Regions from separate parts of the Cytobacillus sp. GQ23 genome, predicted to be linked through region 2. Evidence: riboswitches for the same ligand, from Rfam matches in the RefSeq annotation. Region 2 holds a riboswitch; the other holds the start of a gene.

Region 1 (7,258 bases), on a different contig from region 2:
GATCAAAGCTGGGTTCCGCTGGTCTGTGATAATCCGTTCGGACAAGCAGCTTCTGCCCATGTGCTTGATCCAATTTTCGCAGTAGCCGATAAGCTGAAGTTCCAATTCATTGTCGTTACTCCTCCTGAATTGGTGAAGACAGAGATCAGCCAAAGGTTTGACTCGTACTATAAATTGGATTTTATCCGCGAAAAAGGAAAAGAGATTGTTTCGGATACGATTGTTCCAGCATTCCGTATTTATCAGGGGGAGGAAGCTGTTCAATAAGTGACGTTTCGATGAAAATTAAATAAGATATTTTAATGCTATAAACTAGAAAAATCGCTCTGAGTTTTAAATTCATGAGCGATTTTTTATGATTGTCCAACCCTCAGGGTTCGTCCAACTAATGAAGGAGGGATAAAGATATTTCTTAAATTTCCTTTTTTTGACATGATTTCAATCAGAATTTAAATGTTCTTTACTCCATCATTTTCCCTAAGGGACCAAAAATGTAATGCAGAAGAGAGATCGGTCCAGGCAGGTCTTCCAGATTAAAAAAAGACAACAGGACGGAAATAGACAGGATTGCAGCAAAAGTGATTTTGTCAGTCTTCGAGTACTTTTTGAGCTGCTTCCACTCAAAAATAACAATTAACCATATCAAAACCTGCACGATAACAATAGTTGTCCAATCCCATTGCATTATTCCTTCACCTCATCTCTCGGAAGTGCAGCAGGAGGGCCGATATATCCAGGCCGTCTTACTTTGGCTTTGACATTGATTTTTACCTCAAGCTCCGGGAACTTTTCATCCCAATTCTCTTTTACCTTTTTCCATTCGTTCGGGTATTTTTGATGGAATCTCCTCCCAAACCCGATGACATCTGCCCTGTATTCCTGCTGGAGCTTTTCAATTGTTTGAGCAATTCTTTCTTTTAAGGCTGCTTCAAAATCTTTCTTAACTTTCTTTATCACTGCTTCATTCATGAGGTTGAGATGAGTTTCATTTTGAACAATATCTCCCTCAAGCCGAATGTATAGATTCATGATCCAGCGTCCATCTTTGATTTCGGGGCTGAATTTAGTGTTGCCCAGTGTCGGAGTCATGGTAAGTTTTCCGTTTGCCCCTTCAGGTTTAACAGATATGGTGCTTCTTTTTATCTCGTCTTTTAACCATAGCAAGCCTCGGCTTTCCTTTAAATCCAGGGTTCCTGCCATTTTATCTTTTTTGAATATAGCGGCACCAGTAATTACAGGTATCGTTTCATTTGGCTTTCTGGAGCTTTCTGTCTGCTCTAATTTTTTTATATAAGGCATGGACACACTTTCAGATTCTTCCATGAAGCCTATATCTACATCCCTTAGCGTAGTTTGTGTTCCATCTTCATCCTGAGATAATTTTTTTAGGGCATCTCCAGAGTACCTCTCTAAAGGAGGAATCAAAGTCAGCATTTCCTTGGCTTCGGCTTCACTTACAAATAATAAAGAATTGCCCCTTGGACTTGGATGCCGGGCTAAATAATCTATATCTTCCCGTATTCCTTTTTGAGCAAGCCCTTTTCCAAAGATAAATATTTTACATTGGCCCCAAAACAACCTTCTCGGCACATTTATTTGCAGCAGTGATATGGCATTAGCCAGATTATCCCCTACTCCTTCCCGAACGAAAGTTGAACCTGAGCTGGGATCTTCTCCCGTTTCTCCGCTTGAAATGGCACGGGGGATGAACAACTGTACAGAAACTCTTGTTTTCCCATCTTCCAGTCTGTCAATTGCAGCTGCCGTAATGATGGCCAGTTCATTCATTTCCACTCGATCTGAGCAGCCGCTGAGAATTGCAGCGCAGAAACAAATGGTGATCAGCAGGCTTTTCTTCAACCGCTCTCCCTCCATTTCCTTTGTGCCATGGCAATAAACAGCAGAAATAGCGGGAGTACAGTTTGAACGATGACAAAATAAAAAGGCTGAATCCTTGTAGAAAATTCGACCACTGACAGGATATTAGGAATATCCCAATAACTTAAAAAAATCAGAAGCAGTGCCAATGGAAATACAATTGGCCGATAATCTGAAAGCTTTAATAATTGTGCAAGACCCAAGCTGATAGCATATAAAAAAACAGAGACCTTCACAAAGCTTCCTAGTACCCACGAAGCTGTAATGATAACTTCAAAGTTCTCGAAAAAACCAAATACACTGATGGCACGGACGATTGAATATACAGGATAAAATTGGTTAACAGATGAAACCCCTAAAAAAGTAAGAACAAAAAAATTAACATATAAGAGGAGCAGCACAATATACAAAGCTGATTTCATCCCCGACCTTAATCCCTTTTTTGAATCACTGATAAAAGGAAAGATAAAGGCAAGAAGAAACAACTCACTGAACCATGAGCTATGCACCAAACTCCCTTTCATAACAGGGAGCAATCCATTCTCTAAAACTGGCCTCATATAGCTAAGATCAATTTCCTTAAGCAATAAGAGCAGTGATAAAGAAGTAACCATGAATAAAGTTGTGCAAATTACTGCAGATCTGGCCATTACTTCAATCCCGCCACGAACCGCCAAAGCACTGACAAAAACGATAGTAATGGAAAAAATGACGGAAGGCGTCTGCAGCATCACGTTGCCGGTAATGAAATCTGAATACTGTCTGATGACAATGCCTGTAGTATGCAAGTAAAAGGAAACAAGAAAGAAATTAAAGAGTTTACCAAGTGCTTTTCCAAGTATTTGCTCACTGTATTCGATAGGGGTCATCCTTGGAAATAATTGATGAAGCTTCCATGCAATGAATACCGTGATAAAACCGATTATAGAACCTGCTATAGGCGTCATCCACATGTCATGCCCGGCTAACCTTCCCGATATGGATGGAATCGAAAGCACACCTGTGGCAATGATAGCCGGGACAATTAAAAATTCCATTTGCAGGGCCGATATTTTTCCCTTTTCCAGCATGTCCATCTCACCGCCATTTTGACTTATTTACCTGCCGCTATTTTCAGGACCTGGTTTTAAGCTGGACCCTTGTTTAGTTTTGTTGTATTTTCCTGTGGAATGAGCGCGCTGATTCATTTTCCATAAAGGCGAACGAAAGAGTGTGTCCTTTACCGCATTTTTTTGCAGTGTTGATACAGGAGTCAGGTATGGTAAACCGAATGATCTTAGCTCTGATAAATGGATGACGAGCAGGATTAGTGCAAGCATTACACCTATTAATCCTAAAGCGCCGCCAAGGAGTATGATGGGAAACCTCAGTAATCGAATGGCAAGTCCCATTGAATAACGGGGGATCATGAAAGATGCAATACCCGTAATACTCACTACAATAATCATAGGTGCAGAAACAATCCCCGCTTGAACAGCTGCCTGACCAATTACAAGGGCACCCACAATACTAACAGCTGAACCTACTTGTTTTGGAAGGCGTATCCCGGCCTCTCTCAGTCCTTCAAAAGCAACTTCCATTAGAAGGACTTCCACAATGGCAGGGAAGGGGACACTTTCTCTGGAGGACGCAATGCTAAGCATCAGGTCCATGGGAATCATTTCCTGGTGAAATGTTGTTATGGCAACATATATGGCAGGAAGGAATAGGGATACAGCTAAGAAAAGAAACCGAAGAGACCGGATGAAGGTACCAATCCAAAACCTTTCATAATAGTCCTCCTGTGATTGAAACAAACTGAAGAAACTCACGGGAGCAATTAAAGTAAAAGGTGTCCCTTCAATCATTAATACTGCTCTTCCTTCAAGTAAATTTGCACATACCACATCCGGACGTTCCGTGTACAATAACTGGGGAAAAGGAGAATACGGGCTATCTTCAATGAATTGTTCGATATAGCCGCTTTCCAGTACTCCGTCAACAGTAATGCGATTAAGACGGCTTTCTATTTCCTGTATCAGAGTTTTATCCGCTATTTCTTCAATATATGAGATAACTACCTTCGTCTTCGTATATTTGCCTACATGCAGAGTCTTCATTTTCAGTCCCGGGTCTTTAATGATCCGGCGCAGTAAAGATGTATTGACACCGAGTGATTCAGTAAAGCCTTCCCTCGAACCCCGAATGGAGGTCTCAGCCTGCGGTTCTTCTATCGAACGCTTTTCAAATTTGGCTAATCCCAGTGAAAGAGCTTCATCATACCCATCAAAAAGCACTATTGGGTTCCCGATGCTTATTGAGTCGATACAGTCAGCGGTTGTTGCCAATCTTTTAATACTTGAAATCGGCAATCGGTTTTTCACAGTATGAAGGAAGTCGTTTTCGATATTCATGTTTTGATGCAGTAAGGTTCCAAGGACCAGCTCGTCAAGCTTTTGGGTATCACTTAATCCATCTATATAAATTATGGCTGCGTCAATTTTATTTAAGGCAAAATAACGGAAAATCACATCTGAACTCTCTCCATAAAGTGAGGAGAAAAATTGTATATTGTCTTCCAGCTTTTTTGATAAGAGGATGTCCTGTGATGTCAACTCGGGCTTAATCTGTTTTTTTACTCTTTTTTTTGAAGGACTCCTTTTAAATCGAAACACCACAATTTCCTCCTCAGGCAATATGTATATCCTTAAATTTCCTTAGAATTGAAATAAATATACAGGAAGGCAGAATCATGCGTTTCTTACATGGCAATAAACCACCAAAGTCTTGCCATCTTGCTAAAAATATGCAATACTTGATTGAAAATAAATTAATATACATACAAATTCTTATCCAGAGAGGTGGAGGGACTGGCCCTGCGAAGCCTCAGCAACCCCTGATTATGTCAGGAAGGTGCTAATTCCAACAGAGTTGACGCTCTGGGAGATAAGAGGTCGATTTGATAAGTTAAGGCCTCTTATAAAGGGGCCTTTTTTGGTGCTCTTTTATGCTCCCGTGCTAAGTGTTTAATATAGTACGAAGAAAGCGGAGGAATGACAAATGGAAAACAGCGTTATACAGGTACCGGAAGCATATTCGAGTATATTACAGGAATCTGCTGTGATGGGCTTCGGGCAATCATGTGATAAAAAAACAGGATTTTTACTAAAGGGGCTGGCTGCCTCCAAACCGGGTGGAAGCTTTTTGGAGCTGGGGACAGGTACGGGAGCTTCTGCTTCATGGATAATGGATGGGATGGATGAAAGCAGTAAGCTTACGACCGTTGATATAGATTTGAACGTGCAATCCATTGCGAAAAAATACCTCGGAAAGGACGCCAGAATCACATTTTGCTGTGAAGACGGAGCAGCTTTTATTCGAAATCTATCTGAGCGATTCGATTTTATTTTTGCAGATACGTGGCCCGGAAAATTCGAGCTCCTGGACAAAACCCTGGACCATTTGAATGTTGGCGGTTTTTATGTGATTCATGATGTGTTTCCGCAGCAGAAATTGCCTGAAGAATTTAGAATCAAAGCTACTAAACTTCTCAAAACTCTGCAGGACAGACCAGATCTCGACATTACCGAATTGGATTGGTCTACCGGACTGATACTCGCAGTGAAGACTGCAGTTTGACAGAAGAGATATGAGGAGGGGATCCCATGAGTAGCATTATAAATTCGTTTGGAACTGTGCTGCATGAAGAAGAAAACATTATTGAATGCTTAACCTGTTCATTAGTATCGCATTACTGTTTAGCCCCGCTGCCCGGATTGCTGGCGGCAACAAATAAAAGGCTGCTATTTTATGGATTATCTGCATCTGAATCAACAAAGGAATTAGTTGAAGAATTTGCATATATCGATATAACTTCCATTAAAGAAAAGAGGGGAATAACGGGCAAGCATATTCATATGTACTATAACGATGATTTTTTTAAATTCCAGCAAATCGAGGGGATGAATATGTTTGATTTTATGGCAGCGGTTAAGGAAAAGCTCTGCACGATTACAGATCCGGCAAAAGAGCGATATCCCGTAAGATAAGCGCCCTTTTAGCGGATAGATGTTAAACATTTAAATAATTTTTCCAGGTATTAACCATTAATTGGACCCCCTTCTCAATTTCGTCCATTGAGGGTGCCCCATAGCCAAGCATCACATGGTTGGCGGGTTTGTGAAGCTGGTACATAGGCGAAACAGCATCAATTTCAACTCCCGCCGACTTTGCCAGTTCAATTGCTTTAGGTTCATTTAATCCTTCTGGTAATATCACGATAATGTGCAAACCTGCTGTATCACCAATTATGTCAAAATGCTCTCCTAAATGCTTTGACAGGCTTTCGATTAAACAGTTCCTCTTGGCCCGATATAACGTTCTCATTTTTGCTATATGAGATGTATAAAGTCCTTCTTCCATAAATTTTGCAGCAGCCCGCTGGTCGATTCTTGAAACATTAGACTTTTGATTAGCATTAAATTCTTCATATCCCTGCTGCAGTGATGCCGGCATAATCAGATAGCTGATCCGAAGTGCAGGGAGCAAAGTTTTTGAAAAGGTGCCAAAGTAAAGAACGCGTCCGCTGGAATCCAGATGGGCCAATGACGAAATCGGTGTCCCTTTATAGCGGAATTCAGAATCATAGTCATCCTCAAGAATGTAAGCGTCCTGTTTCAGTGCCCAATTTAACAGTTCAGTCCTTCTGGCAATAGACATAATTGTACCAGTAGGGTATTGGTGGGCCGGTGTTGTATATAATAGTTTTACCGGCTTATCAGGTACACAGCATCCTTCATCGTTCACAGGAATAGGATGATATTCCAGCTGCAATTGCTCAAAAACGGATCTTGCCCTAATGAAACCCGGATCTTCTATTCCGACGGCTTTTCTCTTGAAAAACAAACAGACATTCAGTAACTGCTGTTGAAATCCGCTGAATAGATAAACCTGTTCCGGCTTGCAGGCCAATCCTCTGGCTTGCTGCAGGTATTGTGCAATCTGCACCCGCAAAGAATAGTCACCCTGCCACGGAGCATTGGCGGCATTGGATTTATTAAGCTCTTTTCGATAAAGTCTGTTCCAGTGTTTATAGGGAAAGGCAGAGGCATCAATCTGCCCGTTTTTAAAATTTATTGAAGACTCACCATGTACTTCTTTTTCCAATTCTACTGATCCATGCTCATTATAGTGCCATTCATCCTTAATTTCCGAAACAAAATATCCTCTTCGTTCCACTGTATAACAGTACCCTTCACTCTGGAGCTGTTCATAAGCCGTTTGAACAGTCACGATGCTTACGCTTAACTGCTCGGCGAGTTGCCGCTTTGAAGGAAGCTTGGCATGAGCAGGCAGCTTTTTATCAAAAGTCGCCCTTCGGATTTGTTCATAAATTTGCTTA
Region 2 (7,258 bases):
CAATTTATCTATTTCCCATTGCTCATAGATAACCCCCTGTTTTTCCAGAAAAGAAGCAACTTCTTCCTGATTCCTGATTTCTTTTTTTGAATTTTTCAGTACGATATATGCCATGCTAATCAATCCTCTCTACTGTTATCTTTCTTATTTAAATCTGCATCTTGTGCCTTACACAACTCTGGATAGCTGATTGGGTCTGTGCTCCAGAAGCCTTAGCTGATAGCGGAACAGAAACTCTGAAGCTTCAAGGATCTTTTTAGCCTCAAAAGAGGTTTTGCCCCAAACAGTAATTCCGTGATTTCTAATTAAAATTGCACCTGAATCTTCATGTACATGGGAAGAGAAACAATTTGCCAGCGCAGGAATATGCGCATAATTTGGAATAATCGGAATTCTAAGGACAGCATCCTCCTCCCATTTATTAAATGCTTTAATGAGCTCTTGCCCCTGAAATGTTACTGCCTCCTGATCTCCATATATTTCTGAGATAACATTATTATCGATTGTATGTACATGAAGACTGCATTCAGCTTTTGTTTTACTGTATATTTCCGTATGCAGAAGTGTTTCAGCGGATGGCTTTAAATGAGTTTCTTCCACCGGACGGCCAAATTCATCCACTAGCAGGAAGTCTTCGGAAGTGCGTTTTCTTTTATCCTTTCCGCTTGCAGTTACAAGGAATTGAAGCGGATTTGAACTGACCTTAATGGCCAGATTTCCGCTCGTCCCCATAAACCAGTCCCTTGCTGCGAGCTCGTCTTTAATATCGGCGAGCTCATTCCATTTTTCCTCAAGTGTGCTCATACTCTCACCTCATTTAATTTTTTTATAACTTCTATGCAATCATAGAACGTTTCAAATGAATTGTGATTAAGGTTCATCTCTTTGCTTTTCTCCAGGAGCAGATCTCTTGCTATGACAAAGTCCGCCTGTTTTGCAGCCTCAAGGTCAGTTACTGAATCTCCGATAACGACTTTTAACGTGTCCTCATCCTCCAGCCTCCTCATAATGGAGGGCTTGCAGCATCCGCAATTATTTTCACATTTTTCATCACAGCTGTGGGGCCATAAGATTTTTATTTTATCGCCGCTAAAATCAGAACTATTGCAGAACACTGCTTTAAAGGGTCCATATTTCTCCAGTACAGGAGTCACAAAAAAATCTATCCCCCCGCTTACTATATAAAGCGGTATATTTTCTTGTGCCAGGTAATCGGCAAAAAGCTGAAACCCATCTCTTATTTTTGCATTTTCCAGGATGAAATCTGTGAGATCTCCTTTCAAATTGCTAGGGAGAAGGGAAAACATCTTTCCTACTCCCTCTTTAATAGAAATCTCCTGATTCAGAACTTGATTTTTTATTCCTTCCCATTGGGGAGGAGCAAAATGTTTCATAATATTGATGATGTTATCACTTTCGGTAATAGTTCCATCAAAGTCGCAAAATACCCCTATTTTAGCCATTCTTAACAGCCGCCTCTTTTGATCCCCACAAATCGATCGCGCTTTTTAATTCGGTGAAGTCTGAAGGAGCATCAGCCAAAGAAACTCCCTTTAAAGTCAAATCAATCGCCTGGCGGAATGCCAAACCGCCTCCTCTTGCCCCATCTGGATGCCCGTGTATCCCGCCTCCGGCATTGATTACACTGTCTATTCCGAAGTCTTCGAAAAGCAAAGGCACTAAACCCGGATGAATGCCGGCTGAGGGTACCGGAAAAGATCTTTTGAAGGAATCTTCCGCATTCAGGTTATCAGCAATGGATAATGCCTGTGTCTTTTCAAGAGCAACAGACCCATAAGGAGATGGGAATAAAGATAAGTCAGCACCCGAATATCTGAGCAGCTTGCCCAAAAGTAAAGGATAAGAGATTCCATAAAGGCTTGAAGCTGAAAGAGCTCCGCTAACTGCAGGATGTGCCATGATAGGCAATTCAATTTCATTATCTTCTCTTAAGGACTGCAAAACATCGAGTCCATAAGAAAATACATTGAACAGCAGAAGATCTGCACCAAGACTTGCTGCCTTCCTTGCCTTGTCTTTTAATTCAAATGTTCTGCCTGTTAAATTCACAGCATAAAGGGTTTGATGGCCCGTTTCCTCGTAAACTTGCCTTAACACCTTTTTTCCTTCTGCTATCCGGGCTTCAAACGGTGTAAGGCTGTTTTCAAATAAAATTTCGTCATCTTTTACAAGATCAATGCCCCCATAGGCCTGTTCTCTTAGCTGTGAAGTCAAAAAATCCATATCTTTGCCGAGCACTCCTTTGAAGATGCTCATCAAAAGAGGTCTGTCATACACATTTAATTTCTCTCTCAGTCCTTCAATTCCAAATCGAGGTCCTGGAAAAAAGCTTTTAAGTTCATTGGAAAACTCTAAATCCAGCAGTTTTATCTTTCCGTCCAATGACAGTTTTCCAAAAACGGTTGTTAATATTGCCGGTAAATCAGGACTAAAATTAACAGCAGGATAGGCGATCTTAATGATCGCAGCTGTTTCCTTGCTTCCTGTATTTTTTGTCGCTCTTTCAACAGAAACGACCCTGCCTTTATGCTTCTCCAGCTGAAGCTTTTCAAGCACGGGCAAATGGGTCCATGATCCCACCGTTAATCCTAAAGCAATCTCCTCTGCTTTTTTCTCGGGATTATGTTTTTCATCATGTATCAGATACGCTGCAATAATCTCACTCATTAATCTTCTTCCTTTCAATTTCAAAGAATGGAAAAAATAAAAAAACCTCTTCAAATAAGAAGAGGTTAGCATAACAATCTAACATCTCCTTATCTTTCAGCTATTAGCTGCAAGATTTAGCACCGTGCTTTTGTTAAGTCGGTTGCCGGGCTTCATAGGGCTAGTCCCTCCGCCTGCTCTTGATAAGAAAACGAAATCGAGTATTCAGTTAATTTAGAAATTTAATTAAAATTATGACAGTGCTATATACTTTTGTCAATTGAATTTTTGAAAAAATTAAAACAAGCTTAATTTTTGTATTCGCTCCACCGCTTCTCTAAGTCTTTCTTCAGATGTCAGCAACCCGACTCTTACAAATCCTTCTCCAAAGGGGCCAAAGCCGTTTCCGGGTGCCACTGCAATATGCGCTTTTTCAAGGAGATACTCAGAAAACTCTTCAGATGTAAATGATTCAGGAACCTTTAGCCATGCAAAAAAGGAGCCTTTTGGCGCTTGTACATCCCACCCAATTTCCCTGAGACCGGAAATGAGGGTATTCCGTCTGGACTCGTAGATCGAATTCAACTCTTTTACACAATCCTGAGAGCCTGACAGAGCAGCTGCTGCAGCTTCCTGAACAGCTCCAAACAAGCTGACGTAAAGATGATCCTGCATCAGGTTCAATGCTGCGATAACGCTTGCATTTCCAGCGGCAAACCCTACTCTCCAGCCAGCCATATTAAAGGTCTTTGATAGAGTATAAATTTCAATTCCAACCTCTTTTGCTCCTTCTGCCTGAAGAAAACTGACAGGGTTTTTTCCGTCGAATCCAATTCCTCCATATGCAAAGTCATGGACTACGCATATCTCATGCCTTCGGCTTAATTCAACTGTTTCCTGGAAAAATTCTTTGTTTGCGATTGCTCCAGTAGGGTTATTTGGATAATTAAGAAACATCAACTTGGCTGCTTTAAGCTCCTCAGCCGGCAAGTCACTATATACTGGCAAAAAGTTATTTTCTTCCCTCAGAGGCATTGTCACCATTTCTGCTTTAGCCAGCGCAACTCCTGACCAATAATCAGGATATCCCGGGTCTGGAACCAATATCCTGTCCCCAGGGTTTAAAAGACATTGGGGGATTTCAACAAGCCCTGCTTTGCCTCCAAAAAGAATGGCTATTTCAGTATCGGGGTCTAATTCTACACCATATTCCCTTTTATAAAAGTCAGCTGCTGCCTTTTTTAAATACGGGTAACCCTGAAAAGGAGAGTACTTATGGTTTTGAGGGTTATCGGCTGCACGTTGAAGACTTTTGACAATATGATCCGGGGTTGGCAGATCTGGATTTCCCTGTCCCAAATTGATGACATCATAGCCCTGTTCAAGTTTTTTTCCCACCTTCGCAGTCAAAGAAGCAAAAAACTGTTTAGGAAGACTTTTTAAAAGTTCAGATTGCGGATAATTAATCAAATTGTTCACCTGCTTAAAAAAAGGATTGAAAATATAGTCCCAAATGATATAACGTAAATGGTAAGTTGTAAAGTAAAATTTAGAAAGTTTTTATCTATCGGACTAATCATAACATAAGGAAAAGATGATTGTGGGGGAGTAAAGTGAAATTAAGGATTGCTTGTTTGCAAATGGATATTGCATTTGGAAAACCAGAGAAGAATTTTATTGCGGCCGAAGCCATGATTAATAAAGCTCTTAAATCTGATCCAGACGTTTTAGTACTACCTGAACTTTGGACGACAGGCTATGATTTGACCAGATTGGATGAAATAGCAGATCCGGATGCTGCTTTTTCACTGGCATTTTTGAAAGAAATTGCAAAAAAAAATAAGGTTTACCTGATTGGCGGTTCTGTAGCCAAAAAAACAACTGATGGCATTTACAATACTCTGCTGATTGTAGACCATAATGGTGAGCTTTTGCATGAATACAGCAAGCTGCACTTATTCAAGCTTATGAATGAGCACCTCTATTTGAAAGGAGGGGCAGCAAGGGGAGGATTTTCCCTGGCCAACAGGAAGTTTGCAGGAATGATTTGTTATGATATCCGTTTTCCTGAATGGCTGCGTACCCATACAGCGGATGGTGCAGAAGCAATATTTGTAGTAGCACAATGGCCATTGGCACGGCTTGCTCATTGGCGTGCGCTATTAATTGCACGTGCTATTGAAAACCAGTGCTATGTCATTGCCTGCAACCGTTCCGGCTCTGATCCTGCTAATGTCTTTGCAGGTCATTCAATGATTATTGATCCATGGGGGGATGTGCTTGCTGAAGGCACTGAAACTGAAGAAATTCTGCATGCTGAAATTGACCTGGATAAAGTGAAGGAAGTCCGCGGCTTAATTCCGATTTTTGATGACCGCAAAACGGATTTTTACCGCTGAAAATGTTGCAGAGGGCCCTGTCAGGGCCCCTGCTTATCCTTCTATTTTTGCCCACATTTCTGGAGGGTTTAATTCGTAAATCCCATTCTCGCGGTACATATAATGGTTGATTATGAATTCTCTGCGTATAGTTGCATAATCTTCATGAAACTGTTTGATGTATTCGTTAAGCTCTTTTTCTTCATATTTTTTACCCATTTTCAAGCCTTTAATTAAATGTTCAAAAACCATGAGTTTCTTCTTTCTCTGGGCAGGAATATTCTTCAGTTTTCCATCCCTGGTAAAGAAATTTTCAATAACCTTCTGGTTTTCTGAATTTTGTTCCTCCATTTTTTTAACCTCCTCTTTGTCTGCCAATTTTGCAAGAACCCCTGATTGGTGTTTCAATACGGATTCATTTAGATAAAAATACACAGTATTTTTATCTCTTCTTTGATAAACAAGGTTTATTTCCCGCAGTTTATTCAGGTGATGCGTGATAGTAGGCGGGGTTAAGCCGAGCTTTCCGGCTATAGCCTGGCCATGCAGCGGCCCTTTGGCAAGGAGAAATACAATCCGGATTCTGGTAGGGTCTCCCATTGTCTTATAAAATGCTACTAAACGATTTAATTGCATAAGTAAAGTACCCCATTTCGATTTTTATCTAATTAGATAGTAATCGAATTTAGTTCATTTCGTCAATAGAATTTAAATAAACCAAAAAAATCACCTTGAAAGGGTGATTTTGATAACTATTTAGCATAATGGGCTCCTTCAAGGGATAATAAAATTTCTTTAATTTCTGTCCTGCTTCCCGCATAGCCAGTTAAAGATTTATTTTTGCCGATAACACGATGGCAAGGAATAATGATTGGAAGGCGATTGGCCTTGTTTGCCTGTCCAATGGCCCTCACAGCTTTATCTTTCCCTATCCCGGCAGCGATTTCCTGATAGCTTCTTGTTTCGCCAAATGGAATGAGGCAAAGCTCTTTCCATACTGCTTTTTGAAAATCCGTTCCATTGGGCTCTATAGGGATATCAAATTCCTTCCTATGTCCGTCAAAGTATTCCTCAAGCTGGAGAGTACACTTTCTGATTAAAGTATTAGAAGGATCAAATTGCAATGATGATACCTCTTCCCCTTCCATAAAATCATCTTCCCCCATGTATATAGCCGAAAGAATTCCATTTTCTGCTACGATGTAAATATCTCCGACCGGTGTCATTTTTTTAGAATAAACTCTGCCTGTCATATTAATTCCCGCCTTTATAATAAGGGCAAATAGATGTGGAAAACAGTTCCTTTTCCCAATTTGCTTTCCACTTCAATTGTTCCCTTGTGCTCTTCTATAATTTTATATGTAACCATTAAACCAAGTCCAGTGCCTCTTTCTTTTGTAGTATAGAAAGGCTCACCAAGCTTTTTTATTTTATGCGCAGGAATTCCTGTTCCTTCATCCCTTATGGTAATGTGAACTTTATGACCAGGGCCCTTTTGAACGGATACGGTAATATAACCGCCTTTAGGCATGACTTCAATTGCATTTTTAATGATGTTGATAAAGACCTTTTTCATTTGATTGGTTTCGCAGAAAACCTTGGGCAAATTTTGTTCATAATAAGTTCTGAATTGAACATTATGAAGCACAGCCTGTGCACTAAGGAGATCGACTGTTTCTTTCATGATTTGTGAAATGTCTTTTTCTATAAATTTGACAGCTTGAGGCTTAGCGAGAATGAGAAATTCATTAATAATGGAATCAATCCTGCTGAGCTCAGTGGTGATTACATTGAAATACATCGTATGATCTTCTTTTACACTGCTCTCCAACAGCTGTATAAACCCTTTAAGAGCCGTCATTGGATTTCTTATTTCATGTGCAATCCCTGCAGCCAATTCTCCAATAACATTCAAGGTATCTGATTTCCGAAGCTGTTCTTCCATTTCCAGCTTCTCAGTTATATCTTTAAATGTACTCATACTGATATTAGAAAAAATATTATGCTTGTTGGAAAACTCAAAGAATTTCTTTCTGCCTGATTTTAAAGTAATGGAAAGATTCCCGTCAGATTGGCCATCTGTGTGTATGTTTCTTAATTGCTCTTTTAATTCATCATCGGTTATATTGCAGTCATTCAAAATACTATGAAGTGACGCTCCGATAAGATCATCCTTTTTCATCTGCAGCATTCTCTGGCCCGATTGATTAATA

The links. Region 2 has a riboswitch for S-adenosylmethionine ahead of AC6CHU_RS24805 (2,3-diketo-5-methylthiopentyl-1-phosphate enolase). Riboswitches for the same ligand answer to the same signal wherever they lie in the genome.
Region 1: another riboswitch for S-adenosylmethionine. It lies ahead of AC6CHU_RS07850 (O-methyltransferase); the one in region 2 lies ahead of AC6CHU_RS24805 (2,3-diketo-5-methylthiopentyl-1-phosphate enolase).

What each region holds. Positions count from the first base shown of each region.
Region 1 covers NZ_JCAXER010000007.1:98,328-105,585, forward strand. Annotated here, with positions in the region: gene AC6CHU_RS07825 (coiled-coil domain-containing protein) at 1-267, shown strand, start outside; gene AC6CHU_RS07830 (hypothetical protein) at 461-685, opposite strand; gene AC6CHU_RS07835 (Ger(x)C family spore germination protein) at 685-1,860, opposite strand; gene AC6CHU_RS07840 (GerAB/ArcD/ProY family transporter) at 1,857-2,954, opposite strand; gene AC6CHU_RS07845 (spore germination protein) at 2,976-4,532, opposite strand; SAM riboswitch class I at 4,704-4,810, shown strand; gene AC6CHU_RS07850 (O-methyltransferase) at 4,918-5,496, shown strand; gene AC6CHU_RS07855 (PH domain-containing protein) at 5,523-5,906, shown strand; gene pdxR (MocR-like pyridoxine biosynthesis transcription factor PdxR) at 5,929-7,258, opposite strand, start outside.
Region 2 covers NZ_JCAXER010000046.1:1,010-8,267, forward strand. Annotated here, with positions in the region: gene AC6CHU_RS24790 (1,2-dihydroxy-3-keto-5-methylthiopentene dioxygenase) at 1-114, opposite strand, end outside; gene AC6CHU_RS24795 (methylthioribulose 1-phosphate dehydratase) at 169-804, opposite strand; gene AC6CHU_RS24800 (2-hydroxy-3-keto-5-methylthiopentenyl-1-phosphate phosphatase) at 801-1,463, opposite strand; gene AC6CHU_RS24805 (2,3-diketo-5-methylthiopentyl-1-phosphate enolase) at 1,456-2,688, opposite strand; SAM riboswitch class I at 2,775-2,877, opposite strand; gene AC6CHU_RS24810 (pyridoxal phosphate-dependent aminotransferase) at 2,965-4,137, opposite strand; gene AC6CHU_RS24815 (carbon-nitrogen family hydrolase) at 4,281-5,066, shown strand; gene AC6CHU_RS24820 (DUF2087 domain-containing protein) at 5,100-5,681, opposite strand; gene AC6CHU_RS24825 (methylated-DNA--[protein]-cysteine S-methyltransferase) at 5,798-6,298, opposite strand; gene AC6CHU_RS24830 (PAS domain-containing sensor histidine kinase) at 6,313-7,258, opposite strand, start outside.